3 regions of the Nesiotobacter zosterae genome follow, and region 1 is predicted to be linked to each of the others. Evidence: predicted binding sites of a transcription regulator. Region 1 holds the regulator's gene; each other region holds the start of a gene.

Region 1 (4,361 bases):
GCCATGCCGGTCTTCAGCTTCGTTGCCATGCCTCTTGGTATCTTGGGCTTGATGTTTATGCCACTTGGTGCGGAAGCGCCGTTTTTCTGGGGCATGGGGATGAGCCTCAATCTCATCTTGCAGGTGGCCCATTGGGTCCACGAACTTTCCGGCGACATGGGCGTTATCGGCTTGGTGAGCTGGCTGGGCACGTTTTTGATGGTGGGTTCCGTGCTTGTGTTTGCTCTGCTGCCGGGAAGGTTCAAGCTGCTTTTTTTGCTGCCGCTCAGCTTGTCAGCGGTCGCTTTTGCCGCCTATGAACCACCACATCTCTTGATCTCGGACAATGGCCGAACCATTGCATTCTTCAATGTAAATGGAGAACCTAGGGTATCTGCAACTCGGGAAGGATTTGTTGCGTCTTCCTTCCTGCAGGCCTTCGGGGTCGAAAAACGGAGCTTTTCAGATCACCGGGCGCTACGGGATGACCGTACCTGTGATGCAGTTGGGTGCGTTTATATTGCCGGGCTTGAAAAGCCACCTGATCAAGGCGCAGGCAAGGGCCAGTTCATACGTATTGCAGTGACCAAGGAGCTTTCTGGGCTATCCAGAGACTGTGCCCTTGCAGATGTGGTGGTGACGCAATTGCAGGCTCCTGAGGATTGCCGCGCCCCGCTGGTTCTGGATGTAGCTCAGCTGACTGAGCGAGGAAGCCATGCGATATGGCTGAAACCCACTCCAGATGGCTTGAAAATTGCGCGGGTTGTTGCGGCCTATGGAACGTACCGACGGGCCTTCCAGCCCGCCGTTGAAAACTGGGCGCGCGGCTTAGTAGCTGCGGAATAGGGAGACAAGCTTGCCCTGAATGCGCACACGGTCGGGGCCGAAAATGCGGGTCTCATAGGCAGGGTTTGCAGCTTCCAGTGCAATCGTGCCGCCCTTTTTACGCAGACGCTTCAACGTGGCTTCTTCATCGTCAACAAGCGCGACAACGATATCGCCGGTTTCGGCCGTATCGCCGCGTTTGATGAGTACGGTGTCACCGTCCAGAATCCCGACCTCAATCATGGAATCACCGCGCACTTCAAGGGCATAGTGATCACCCCGGCCGAGCATGTCTGCGGGCATGGTGATGGTATGACTGTGGGTCTGAATCGCTTCAATTGGTACACCAGCGGCAATGCGGCCCATAACCGGCACATCTACCATGGCGCCCGCAGTTGCAGCAGATGGGGAAGAAACGGCAGGAACTGGTGTGGCGGCTTGTGGAGCCTTCTCCTCAGTGTTCTTGCCAAGAGACCCTTCAATCACCTCGGGGGCAAAGCCCTTGGAGCGGGGCTGCGCGCCTAAGGCATAGCCGCTGGTCTCAGGCAGTTTGATCACTTCAAGCGCTCGCGCCCTGTTGGGCAGCCGGCGAATGAACCCACGCTCCTCCAGTGCGGTGATGAGGCGATGGATGCCCGATTTTGAGCGAAGCTCCAGCGCGTCCTTCATCTCGTCAAAAGAAGGGGGAACGCCTGCTTCCTGCAATCGCGTATGGATGAACATGAGCAGTTCATGTTGCTTTTTCGTCAGCATTGGCAGCTTCCCCGTCGTGGTGCCCAGATAAGTGTGAATTCGGTACAAAACGCGAACACTACACTACCTGTTCCTATTGTGTTCTGCAACCGTTAAAGACGGATTATTACCCCCAAAAACAATAGGTTTTGGGCCTGATTTAGGCGTAAAGAACCATGATTCCTCAAAACAGCAAGTAAGGTACCTGCTCACCAATCTCCGCAGCAGGTGCATGGGGTGGACGCACGATGAGTGCGTCGGATGCGCTAAGAAGAGAGAGCATGAACGAATCCTGCCGCTCATAGGCCACCAGCTTCTTGTTGCCCTGATTGTCGACCTCGATCCTTGCGCGCAGATAGTCCTGTCGCATGTCATTGGGCTTGAGAGGTGCGCCGAGGGGCAGTGTCTGTTCGGCCTTGTGAGCTGGGGCGGTTTGAGCCAGTAGCGCCTCAATGAGCGGCTTCAGGAACAGGAGGCCGCACACAAGGCTGGAAACTGGGTTTCCCGGAAGGCCGAGCACCCTCATTGGGCCAATGCTGCCGGCCATCAGTGGCTTGCCCGGACGCATGGCAATGCGCCAGAACTGAAGATCCATACCCGCTGACCCAAGAGTGCTCTGAATGAGGTCATGGTCGCCAACGGACGCGCCGCCAAGGGTGACCAGCACATCTGCCTTTTCCTTGATGGCGCGAGCGACCCGGCTGCCTATGTCGGCGCTGTCATCCGGGGCAATGCCAAGCATGAGCGGCTGCCCGCCGCATCGTCGCACCAGTTCTGCTATGCCCACTTGGTTTGAGGCAATGATCTGGTTTGGGCCGGGTGTCTCGCCAGGTTCGACCAGTTCATCGCCGTTTGCAAGAATGGCAACCAGTGGGCGGCTGCGGACGGGAAGGGCGGCGTGGTTCATGGCTCCGGCTAATGACAGGGCGCGGAAATCCAGCTTGGTTCCGGCGGTGAGGAGCGCGTCGCCCTGCTTGAAATCAAGGCCTGCTGGGCGAATGAACTGGCCTTCTCTTGTTGGTTCCAGGGCAAACAGCTGATCGCCTTCACGGCGCGCGTTTTCCTGAATGAGAATGGCGGTGGCACCGTCAGGCACCGGCGCACCGGTGAAGATGCGCAATGCTTGGCCCGGCTGCAAGGTGCCTTGGTAGGAGGAACCAGCGGCGACTTCGCCAATCACAGTCAGGGGCTTGTCGGGGCTCATTGTGTCGCTGCTGACAACCGCATACCCATCCATAGCGGAAGCGGAAAATGGCGGCTGGGTGCGGGTTGCATGCACGTCTTCGGCCAGAATGCGTTCCCCTGCGCTTGCAAGGGCAACGCTTTCAACCGCAACGGGGTCGATACCTTGCAAAAGGCGGGCGAGGGCTTCTTCGACAGCGATGAGGCTCATGATGCGCTTTTCTCCTCTGCTGCCAGGTAATCGCCCGACTTGCCGCCCGTTTTTTCGATGAGGCGAATATCTGTGATTTCCATGGCCTTATCGGCGGCCTTGGCCATGTCATAGATGGTGAGGCAGGTGATTGAGGCAGCGGTGAGAGCTTCCATCTCCACGCCGGTCTGGCCGGTGACCTTGGTTAGAACTTCAACATCCAGCCCGGGCAGGTCGCGGTTTTCAGAAATGTCTACGGTGATCTTGGTCAGGCCCAAGGGGTGGCAGAGGGGAATAAGCTCGTGTGTGCGCTTTGCAGCCATGATGCCTGCAATGCGAGCTGTGGCCAACACATCGCCCTTTTTGGCGTTGCCGGAAAGGATCATCTCCAGCGTCTCAAGCTTCATGCGCACAGACCCCCGTGCCCGCGCGGTGCGAGAGGTCTCGGCCTTTCCGGAGACGTCCACCATGTGTGCTTCGCCCGAAGAATTCAGATGAGTAAGGGTGGTGGATTTCTCAGGCATGAATACCCCTCAAGCCATTGGTGAATCAGGAGGGGTATTCCAACGTAATTGTGCTTAGGTGCGCAAGAGAGAACGCGTTGCTGCAGTCACATTTTCTTGACGCATCAGGCTCTCCCCGATCAGGAAGGTGGTAATACCGCTGCGTTTCATGCGCGAAAGGTCTTCCGGGGTGAACAGGCCAGATTCGCCGACAAGCAGGCGATCCTCCGGAACCATGGAGGACAAACGTTCGCTTGTCTCAAGCGCAGTCTCGAAGGTCTTGAGGTTGCGGTTATTGACGCCAACGAGACGGGAATTGAGCTCAAGGGCCCGTTCCATTTCCTCTTCGTTGTGAACCTCGATGAGCACATCCATGCCGAGGTCGAAGGCAGTCTCTTCCAGATCCTTGGCAAGACGATCATCAATAGCGGCCATGATGATCAGGATACAGTCTGCACCCCATGCCCGTGCCTCGTGCACCTGATAGGTGTCATAGAGGAAGTCCTTGCGAAGGACCGGCAGGCTTACCACATTTCGGGCTGCAATCAGGTATTCAGGTTTGCCCTGGAAAGAGGGCGTATCCGTTAGGACCGAAAGGCAGGCTGCGCCACCTTCCTCATAGGCTTGGGCCAAAAGAGGGGGATCAAAGTCTGCGCGGATCAGGCCTTTGGATGGGCTTGCCTTCTTGATCTCGGCAATGAGGCCATACTTGCCCTCGGCTTTCTTTGCTTCAAGCGCCTTCAGGAAGCCGCGGGGCGCGGTCTGGTCCGCTGCCATGGCCTTGAGGTCCTCAAGCGAGGTTTTTGCCTTGGCCGCCGCGATTTCTTCGCGCTTGTAGGCTTCGATCTTTTTTAAAATATCGGCCATGAATTGCGTCCTTTGGGGTTGGATCAGCTGTTTGAAATCGCAACGAGCTTTTCAAGGTGGCGTTTGGCGCTGCCTGTGTCGAT
Region 2 (4,361 bases), on a different contig from region 1:
AGCGTAAGCGCAACTAAAGCAACGATCCGCATTGTGTTGGTCCCGTAGGTTTCTGGTGCAAAGGGTTCAGAGCAACACCAGAGCATCATGCTGAAATGTGTCGGAATCATCTCCGTCAGAAGCCGCTGTGGAATCTGCGGAAACGCTCTCATGTCCCGATCATATACCCATCGGCAATACCGGGGTCAAATTCTTAGGAGAGCCTTCAGGGGAAGGGAAGGTCCAGCGCGGGTGCGGAGGGAAGGGTCACAGCAGCGCGCGCCGCTGTGACCGGAATGCATGAGGCGTTATGCCTTTGCTGCGTATTCAACTGCGATCTTGGAAGCCAGACGCGCGTTGTTCTTCACCAGCGCGATGTTGGTTGCCAAGCTGCGGCCGTCGGTCTGTTCAAACAGGTGCTGCAGCATGAACGGCGTCACTGCCTTGCCCTTGATGCCCTGCTTTTCAGCGTCTGCCAGAGCCAGCTTGATGAACTTGTTGATCTCTTCAGCTGGGATCTCGTCTTCAACCGGAACAGGGTTGGCGACCAGTTCACCACCGTGGGTGCCGAACGCTTCGCGGGTAAGAAGAACCTTGGCGATGTCTTCCGGGGTGTCGAGGCGGTAAGGGGTGTCCAGATCGCTGGTGGAGGACCAGAATGCTGGCATCTTGTCACAGCCGTAACCGATCACGGCCACGCCTTTGGTTTCCAGCACTTCAAGGGTCTTTGGCAGGTCGAGCAGAGCCTTTGCAAAGGCTGAGACCACCAGTACAGGCGTGCGTGCCAGTTCTTCAAGGTCTGCGGAGATGTCGAAGTTTGTTTCCGCGCCGAAGTGAACGCCGCCAACGCCGCCGGTTGCGAACACGCGAATGCCCGCTGCGTGGGCGGCCATCATGGTTGCTGCAACGGTGGTGGAAGCGTTGCGGCCCATGGCAATGCCGGTGCACAGGTCAGCGCGGGAAGCTTTCATCACATCCTTTGCGTTTGCCAGCTCTTCCAGCTTCTCGTCGGAAAGACCAACATGCAGCTCGCCCTTGAGGACCGCGATGGTGGCTGGAACAGCGCCGTTTTCGCGGATGATCGCTTCAACTTCGCGTGCTGTTTCAATGTTTTGCGGGTAAGGCATGCCGTGCGTGATGATCGTTGATTCCAGAGCAACAACCGGCTTTCCCTCAGCCAGCGCCTGTGCCACTTCATCGCTGTGATGAATCTGGATCTTTGTGTTCTTGGTCATTTCCTCATTACCTTTTTATAGGAGCTGTTCGGCTCAGTGACTTTGAAGACGTTGTGCGATGGCTGAGAGGCTCAGGCTGTCCGGCGCGGCCCCTGTGGCTTCGACTGTGATGGCGGAAGCAGCCAGACCACTGTAGGCCGCTTGTTCGGCAGCAAGGCCCTGACTGTAGGCGCTCAAGAAACCCGCGATGAAGGCATCACCGGCTCCAGTCACGTCTTTGGGCTCTGCTGGGAGGGGAGTAATCACGCGTTCCTTGCCGTCCACGGACAAGATCAGCGGGCGGCTGCCATCTGTAATGGCAATGGTCTTGCACCCTTTGGCCGTCAGGGCTTGCGCCATGTCCACGGCCGGAGCATCCGCGTCCATGCCCAGAAGGGACGACGCCTCAAGCCTGTTGGTGAACAGGATGTCGAGCTTGTCGAGGATGGGCAGAAGCCGGGTTGCCTTGGCACTGGAGACCGTATCGACCGCCAGAATGCGGTCGCCCTTAGCGGCGGCAATTGCCTCCAGCATTTCGGTTTCCATGTTGGTCTCGGCCAGCCAGATGCCTGCCTGTTCAAGGGCTGGGGTCAGGCTTCCCGCGACCGGCTTTGGGATCAGCTGCGTGATCTCGCTGTCGGAAATGGCGGCATGAAGGCTTCCATCCGGCTGGTGCAGCGCGAGGTAGGACCCTGTGCGCTGGCCGTCCAGCACCTTTACAGTGCTCACGTCAATGCCGGTGGCGGACAGGTGTTTGCGCACCCACAGGCCGTCGGGGTCATTGCCCACACAGCCGATCAGAGCGGGGTTGCAGTCAAGCCGGGCGAGAGCGCGTGCGATGTTCGCAGCAACTCCGCCGGGTTTTCCAGAGATTTCTCCGGGAGTGGACGTGTCCGGGAGAATCGGGCGTCCGGCATGAGCAATACGGTCCACATGAATGGCGCCGATCACTGCGAGCTTCGTCGGTTGGGACATGGTATTAGTGACCATCGTATTATGTTGATTATCAAGGTCGTAACAGTGTCCAGAGGCCGTGACAACTGGTGTGATTCCTATGTCCAAAGGCTTCTTTTTTGCCTGCTCAGCGTTATCCAAAGAAGAACACTTGAAGAACGGATCCCTGATATTCCATTGGAGATCAGCGGGTTATGAGGACTTGCGTAATGAGAACAAAATGAGTACACCAATCATACCTTTTGAATCTGTCGGTCCGTCATGAAATAAGGAACGGGTACGCATGTCACAAACTTCACTCCGCCTTGTCGAGGGCACACAGATGGATAAGAATAAGGCGCTCGATGCAGCGCTGTCACAAATTGAGCGGGCCTTCGGTAAAGGTTCCATTATGCGCATGGGGCAGGGCCAGGCAGTTGAGGTGCAGACCGTCTCTACCGGTTCCCTTAGCCTGGATATTGCACTGGGCATTGGCGGCCTTCCCAAGGGCCGTATTGTTGAAGTTTACGGACCGGAATCTTCAGGTAAGACCACTCTTGCGTTGCACACTGTTGCCGAGGCCCAGAAGCAGGGCGGCATTTGCGCCTTCGTGGATGCCGAGCACGCGCTGGACCCGATCTATGCCCGCAAGCTGGGCGTAAACATTGATGATCTTCTCATCTCTCAGCCAGATGCAGGCGAGCAAGCGCTTGAAATTGCAGATACTTTGGTGCGCTCCGGGGCGATCGACGTGCTTGTGATCGACTCCGTTGCAGCGTTGACACCGAAGGCGGAACTTGAAGGCGAGATGGGTGACAGCCTGCCGGGCCTTCAGGCGCGTTTGATGAGTCAGGCGCTGCGCAAGCTGACGGCCTCGATCTCCCGCTCCAACTGCATGGTGATCTTCATCAACCAGATCCGCATGAAGATCGGTGTGATGTTCGGTTCCCCGGAAACCACGACGGGCGGTAACGCGCTCAAGTTCTACGCCTCCGTGCGTTTGGATATTCGTCGCATTGGCGCCATCAAGGACCGCGATGAGATCGTTGGCAACCAGACCCGCGTAAAGGTGGTGAAGAACAAGCTTGCCCCTCCATTCAAGCAGGTTGAGTTCGACATCATTTATGGCGAGGGCATCTCCAAGACCGGTGAGCTTCTCGACCTTGGTGTGAAGGGCGGCATCGTCGAAAAGTCCGGCGCATGGTTCTCCTACAACAGCCAGCGTCTGGGGCAGGGCCGAGAGAACTCCAAGACCTTCCTCAAGGAGAATCCTGAGGTTGCTCAGGAGATCGAGTTGGCGGTCCGTCAGAATGCCGGCCTTATTGCCGAAGCGATTGACGATCCTGATATGGGCAAGGGCGACGACGAGTAAGTCTGCCAACGGCGCTTTTCGCCACTCATGCATGTATTACCCAAAGCCGGTGGCCCGCAGGTCGCCGGCTTTGTTGTTTTGAAGTCGTGGCTTTCGCGAATCCCCGGCGGCTTTCTGGCGGTCCGGGCAAAATGCAGCAATAGCCCTTAGACAAACGGTGCAGGTGCGGCAGGTGCCTTGCTAAAACCGCTTAATTTCGGCTGTTTCTTGGCGGGAGAACCGGATGCAAAGGGCTTATTGCATGGACAGTTGCGCCGTGTGTAGATAAAACCGCAACAAAGCCATAAGCAGTTGTTGCAGCAACTGCGGCTCCTACTAATGCAATTCAAGGGCGGGCCTGCGTTTTGGTTCCGCAGCTGTGAGAAGAGACGGACATCTAATTCATGAGTGGTGTGAACGAAATTCGGTCGGCTTTCCTCGACTACTTCAAAAAGAATGGCCATGAGGTTGTGCAGTCGAGCCCGCTTGTTCCGCGCAACGACCCAACTCTCATGTTTGTGAATGCGGGTATGGTTCCGTTCAAGAACGTTTTCACGGGGCTTGAAAAGCGCGACTACGTGCGCGCTACGTCCTCACAGAAGTGCGTTCGCGCCGGCGGCAAGCATAATGATCTGGACAACGTTGGCTACACCGCACGCCATCACACCTTCTTTGAAATGCTCGGCAACTTCTCCTTTGGGGACTACTTCAAGGAACAGGCCATTGAGCATGCGTGGACATTGATCACCAAGGATTTTGGCCTGCCGAAGGATCGCCTTCTGGTTACGGTCTACTCTGAAGATCAGGAGGCATTCGATCTTTGGAAGAAGATCGGCGGTCTGTCCGAGGACAAGATCATCCGCATTGCCACTTCAGACAATTTC
Region 3 (4,361 bases), 100 kb from region 1:
CTTTCTCATGGTTTTACCCTAAAGGTCACCTGCTTCACTTTAGCATGCATTGATATCCAGCCGCGCTCTTTTATATTCCCAGAGCGTAACAGTATCTCACTCCAAATAAAGGGCTGACTTAATGCGTTACCTACATACGATGGTTCGGGTCAAAGATCTGGACGAGTCCCTCGATTTCTATTGCAACAAGCTCGGCCTTGAAGAAGTACGTCGATCCGAAAGCGAAAAGGGTCGTTTCACTCTTGTCTTCCTGGCTGCGCCCCAAGACAAGGAGACGGCAAGTGAGACCAAAGCACCCTTGCTCGAGCTGACCTACAACTGGGATCCGGAGGAATACACCGGAGGACGTAACTTTGGTCACCTCGCCTACATGGTGGACGATATTTACAAGACATGTGCTGAACTGCAGGGCAAAGGTGTAACCATCAACCGCCCGCCACGTGACGGCTATATGGCCTTTATCAAGTCACCAGATGGCATCTCCATCGAGTTGATCCAGAAGGGTGGGCCCATTGAGCCTCAAGAACCATGGGCATCCATGGCCAACACCGGCACTTGGTAACAGATCCTGATCTGAACGAGAGGGCGCGGCTGATCAGTCGCGCTTTTTCTATGCGAATTATCAACGCCCCTTCCCTAGCAATATCAATATGTTATCTTTTTTTATTTCAAACTGTGGATTTTTGATGGACTGACTATTGCCAGCCAACGGTAATCTGAATATAACCCGCCCCACACAAACGAACGGGGTGCTCCTAACACCCACGGTTCGAACAGAGTGCGCCCATCGTCTAGCGGTTAGGACGCCGCCCTTTCACGGCGGAAACAGGGGTTCGATTCCCCTTGGGCGTGCCACTCTCCTCCTCCAAATTCCCGATTTTTGCTTATCAGATGAATTTCGTGGCGTCGAGCGCGCAGCTCTTCACTTCGTGCTGTGTTCTGGCGAACGAAATAAAAAAGCCCTGCACCCGAAGGTGCAAGGCTTAAAAAGTACTGTTGTGCGAACCCTTAGAACGGAATCTCGTCGTCCATTCCGCCGCCGGGGCCGCCAAAGCCGCCGCCGCCTTGCTGGCCGCCACCCTGGTTTCCACCGCCAAAGCCGCCGCCCTGACTGCCACCCTGGCCTCCGCCAAAGTCACCGCCATAGCCGCTTCCACCACCGCCACCGAAGTCGCCGCCTTGACCGCCGCCAAAGCCACCACCTTGGCCGCCGCCTTCACCGCGACCGTCCAACATGGTCAGCGTGGAGTTGAAGCCCTGCAGCACGATCTCAGTAGAATAGCGGTCCTGACCGCCCTGATCCTGCCACTTGCGAGTTTGAATTTGGCCTTCGATGTAAACCTTGGAGCCCTTGCGCAAGTACTGCTCAGCCACTTTCGCAAGACCTTCATTAAAGACAACAACCCGGTGCCATTCCGTGCGCTCACGGCGTTCACCGGTGCCACGGTCGCGCCAGCTTTCAGAGGTGGCAATGCGTAGGTTCACCACTGGGCGACCATCCTGCATGCGGCGCACTTCTGGATCAGCTCCCAGATTACCTACGAGAATGACCTTGTTGACGCTTCCCGCCATTTAAAACTCCTGCAAGTCTTGGCGAGCGCAAATGCGCCATCGCCATATTCAAAAATCTTTTGCGCAACCTATCTATTCCGAACCAAGGTAGCAAACGGCGAGCTCTTCATAGCCTGTCTTGTCCACACGAGGGGAGGCTGAACACCTGTTGGAGCGCGCAGGGACCGGAGGTTGTTCACACATTGTTCTAAATATAGCCGGGATTGACGCGGCGCGGCAACACCCTTTTCTTTGGTGGCGGTCAATTATAAAGCCTCCAAGAAATCCCTTGAATGCTGTAGTGTGTTCCGTATATGTTCCAGTTAAATTTTTCACCAACGCATCCCTCTAGCCTGCCCCTCGACAAAAACAGACACAGATTGCTATCTGCATGAACCACCAAACCACGCAGGCCGCCATACCCGGGAAGGGCAAATGACTACGAAACCATCGCAAGATACGGCCCTTTCCAAGGCCGCCCACGGCGAAGCGAAGATGATCTCCGTTCGAGGAGCCCGTGAGCACAATCTGAAGAATGTGGATCTGGACCTTCCACGCGACAGTCTGATTGTGATGACGGGCTTGTCCGGGTCGGGCAAATCTTCCCTCGCCTTCGACACCATCTATGCCGAAGGCCAGCGCCGCTACGTGGAGAGCCTGAGCGCCTACGCGCGCCAGTTTCTTGAGATGATGCAAAAGCCCGATGTGGATCAAATTGATGGCCTATCGCCTGCCATCTCCATCGAGCAGAAAACCACCTCGAAGAACCCACGCTCAACAGTTGGTACAGTGACGGAGATCTACGACTATCTCCGTCTCTTGTTCGCCCGTGTTGGTGTTCCCTACTCGCCCGCGACCGGCCTTCCCATTGAAAGTCAGACCGTCAGCCAAATGGTTGATCGGATCATGGGCCTTGAGGAAGGCACGCGCCTCTACTTGCTGGCGCCCATCGTGCGCGGCAGAAAGGGTGAATACCGCAAGGAACTGGCGGAGTTGATGAAGAAGGGTTTTCAGCGTGTCAAGATCGACGGCACCTTCTATGAAATCAGCGAGGCCCCTGCCCTAGACAAGAAATACAAGCACGACATTGATGTGGTTGTAGACCGGATCGTTGTGCGTGAGGATATCGCCGGACGCTTGGCTGACTCACTGGAAACTGCCTTGCAGCTTGCCGAAGGATTGGCAACAGCCGAGTTCGCGGATCAGACCGATGAGAAAGGCGACCCAAAACAACTTGTCTTCTCAGAAAAGTTCGCCTGCCCGGTCTCCGGTTTCACCATTGCCGAAATCGAACCACGTCTTTTTTCGTTCAACAACCCCTTTGGGGCTTGTCCAAAGTGCGATGGCCTTGGAACTCAGCTTGCATTCGAAGCCGATCTTGTTGTTCCGGACCCCAACCTGAGCCTGCGCGGTGGCGCGGTTCTGCCTTGGGCCAAGACGGGGTCCACCTCTCCATACTACACCCAGACGCTGGAAGCACTGTGCCGGCACTATGGTCAGTCCATGACAACCGGCTGGTCCAAACTGCCAGAAGACTTCCGCGCCAAGGTTCTCCATGGAACGGGCAAAGAAAAGATTGAGTTCGTTTACGACGACGGCACGCGCTCGTACAAGACTGCCAAGCCGTTTGAAGGCGTGATTGGCAACATCGAGCGCCGTTGGCGTGAGACGGATTCCCAGTGGGTCCGCGAAGAACTTTCGCGCTTCCAATCTGACCATGCCTGCGACGCCTGCGGCGGCTATCGCCTGAAACCAGAAGCCCTTGCGGTCAAGATCGACGGCAAACACATTGGCGAAATCACTCAGCTCTCAATCAGGCAGGCCTACCATTGGTTTGATGAAATCGATCAAAGGCTCAGCACGAAACAGAACGAGATTGCCTATCGTATCTTGAAGGAGATTCGCGAGCGCCTGAAGTTCCTTAATGATGTGGGCCTGGAATACCTGTCCATGTCCCGATCTTCAGGCACCCTTTCCGGTGGTGAAAGTCAGCGCATCCGTCTGGCATCACAGATCGGCTCTGGCCTGACGGGCGTTCTCTATGTGTTGGATGAACCGTCTATCGGTCTCCACCAGCGCGATAACGCCCGATTGCTGGAAACGTTGAAGCACCTTCGGGACCTTGGCAATACGGTGGTCGTGGTCGAACACGACGAAGACGCCGTACTGACCGCAGACCATGTTGTTGACGTTGGGCCGGGCGCAGGGATTCATGGCGGCCAGGTTGTCTCTCAAGGCTCACCACAGCACATCATGTCCGATCCCGCATCGTTGACTGGACAGTACCTGAGCGGTGCCATGGAAATTCCAATGCCCGCGAAACCGCGCAAGGTGAACAAGAAACGTTCCTTGAAGGTGTTCGGAGCCCGCGGCAATAACTTGAAGAACGTTGACGCGACACTGCCACTTGGCACCTTTACCTGCGTTACGGGGGTATCAGGTGGCGGAAAGTCAACGTTCCTCATCGACACTGTCTACAAGGCTGCAGCGAGACATCTGAACGGTTCGCGCGAAAATCCCGCTCCTCATGACCGTATTGAAGGTTTTGAGCACCTCGATAAGGTTATCGACATCGATCAGTCCCCAATCGGTCGCACCCCGCGCTCCAACCCCGCCACCTACACGGGGGCGTTTACGCCGATCCGTGAGTGGTTTGCAGGGATGCCGGAAGCAAAAACCCGAGGATACGCCCCGGGTCGGTTTTCCTTTAACGTGAAGGGCGGCCGCTGCGAGGCCTGTCAAGGCGACGGTGTCATCAAGATCGAGATGCACTTCTTGCCAGACGTTTATGTGACCTGTGACGTTTGCAA

Evidence for each region. The regulator LexA, encoded in region 1, represses DNA repair genes until DNA is damaged. The targets are predictions, from matches to a motif close to TGTTCNNNNTGTGTTCNG.
Region 2: recA (recombinase RecA) is a predicted target of LexA. The motif match lies at 2,359-2,376, and genes of this name have one in related genera.
Region 3: uvrA (excinuclease ABC subunit UvrA) is a predicted target of LexA. The motif match lies at 1,856-1,873, and genes of this name have one in related genera.

The regions. Positions count from the first base shown of each region.
Region 1 is NZ_JAWXVZ010000002.1:268,322-272,682, forward strand. Features, by position in the region: gene Q3Y58_RS04160 (ComEC/Rec2 family competence protein) at 1-825, shown strand, start outside; gene lexA (transcriptional repressor LexA) at 808-1,557, opposite strand; gene Q3Y58_RS04170 (molybdopterin molybdotransferase MoeA) at 1,721-2,929, opposite strand; gene moaC (cyclic pyranopterin monophosphate synthase MoaC) at 2,926-3,432, opposite strand; gene trpC (indole-3-glycerol phosphate synthase TrpC) at 3,487-4,278, opposite strand; gene trpD (anthranilate phosphoribosyltransferase) at 4,302-4,361, opposite strand, start outside.
Region 2 is NZ_JAWXVZ010000006.1:323,217-327,577, forward strand. Features, by position in the region: gene Q3Y58_RS11395 (hypothetical protein) at 1-32, opposite strand, end outside; gene Q3Y58_RS11400 (pseudouridine-5'-phosphate glycosidase) at 288-1,214, opposite strand; gene Q3Y58_RS11405 (carbohydrate kinase family protein) at 1,248-2,168, opposite strand; gene recA (recombinase RecA) at 2,431-3,498, shown strand; gene alaS (alanine--tRNA ligase) at 3,882-4,361, shown strand, end outside.
Region 3 is NZ_JAWXVZ010000002.1:371,142-375,502, reverse strand. Features, by position in the region: gene gloA (lactoylglutathione lyase) at 122-562, shown strand; tRNA gene Q3Y58_RS04625 (tRNA-Glu) at 781-855, shown strand; gene ssb (single-stranded DNA-binding protein) at 1,009-1,572, opposite strand; gene uvrA (excinuclease ABC subunit UvrA) at 1,987-4,361, shown strand, end outside.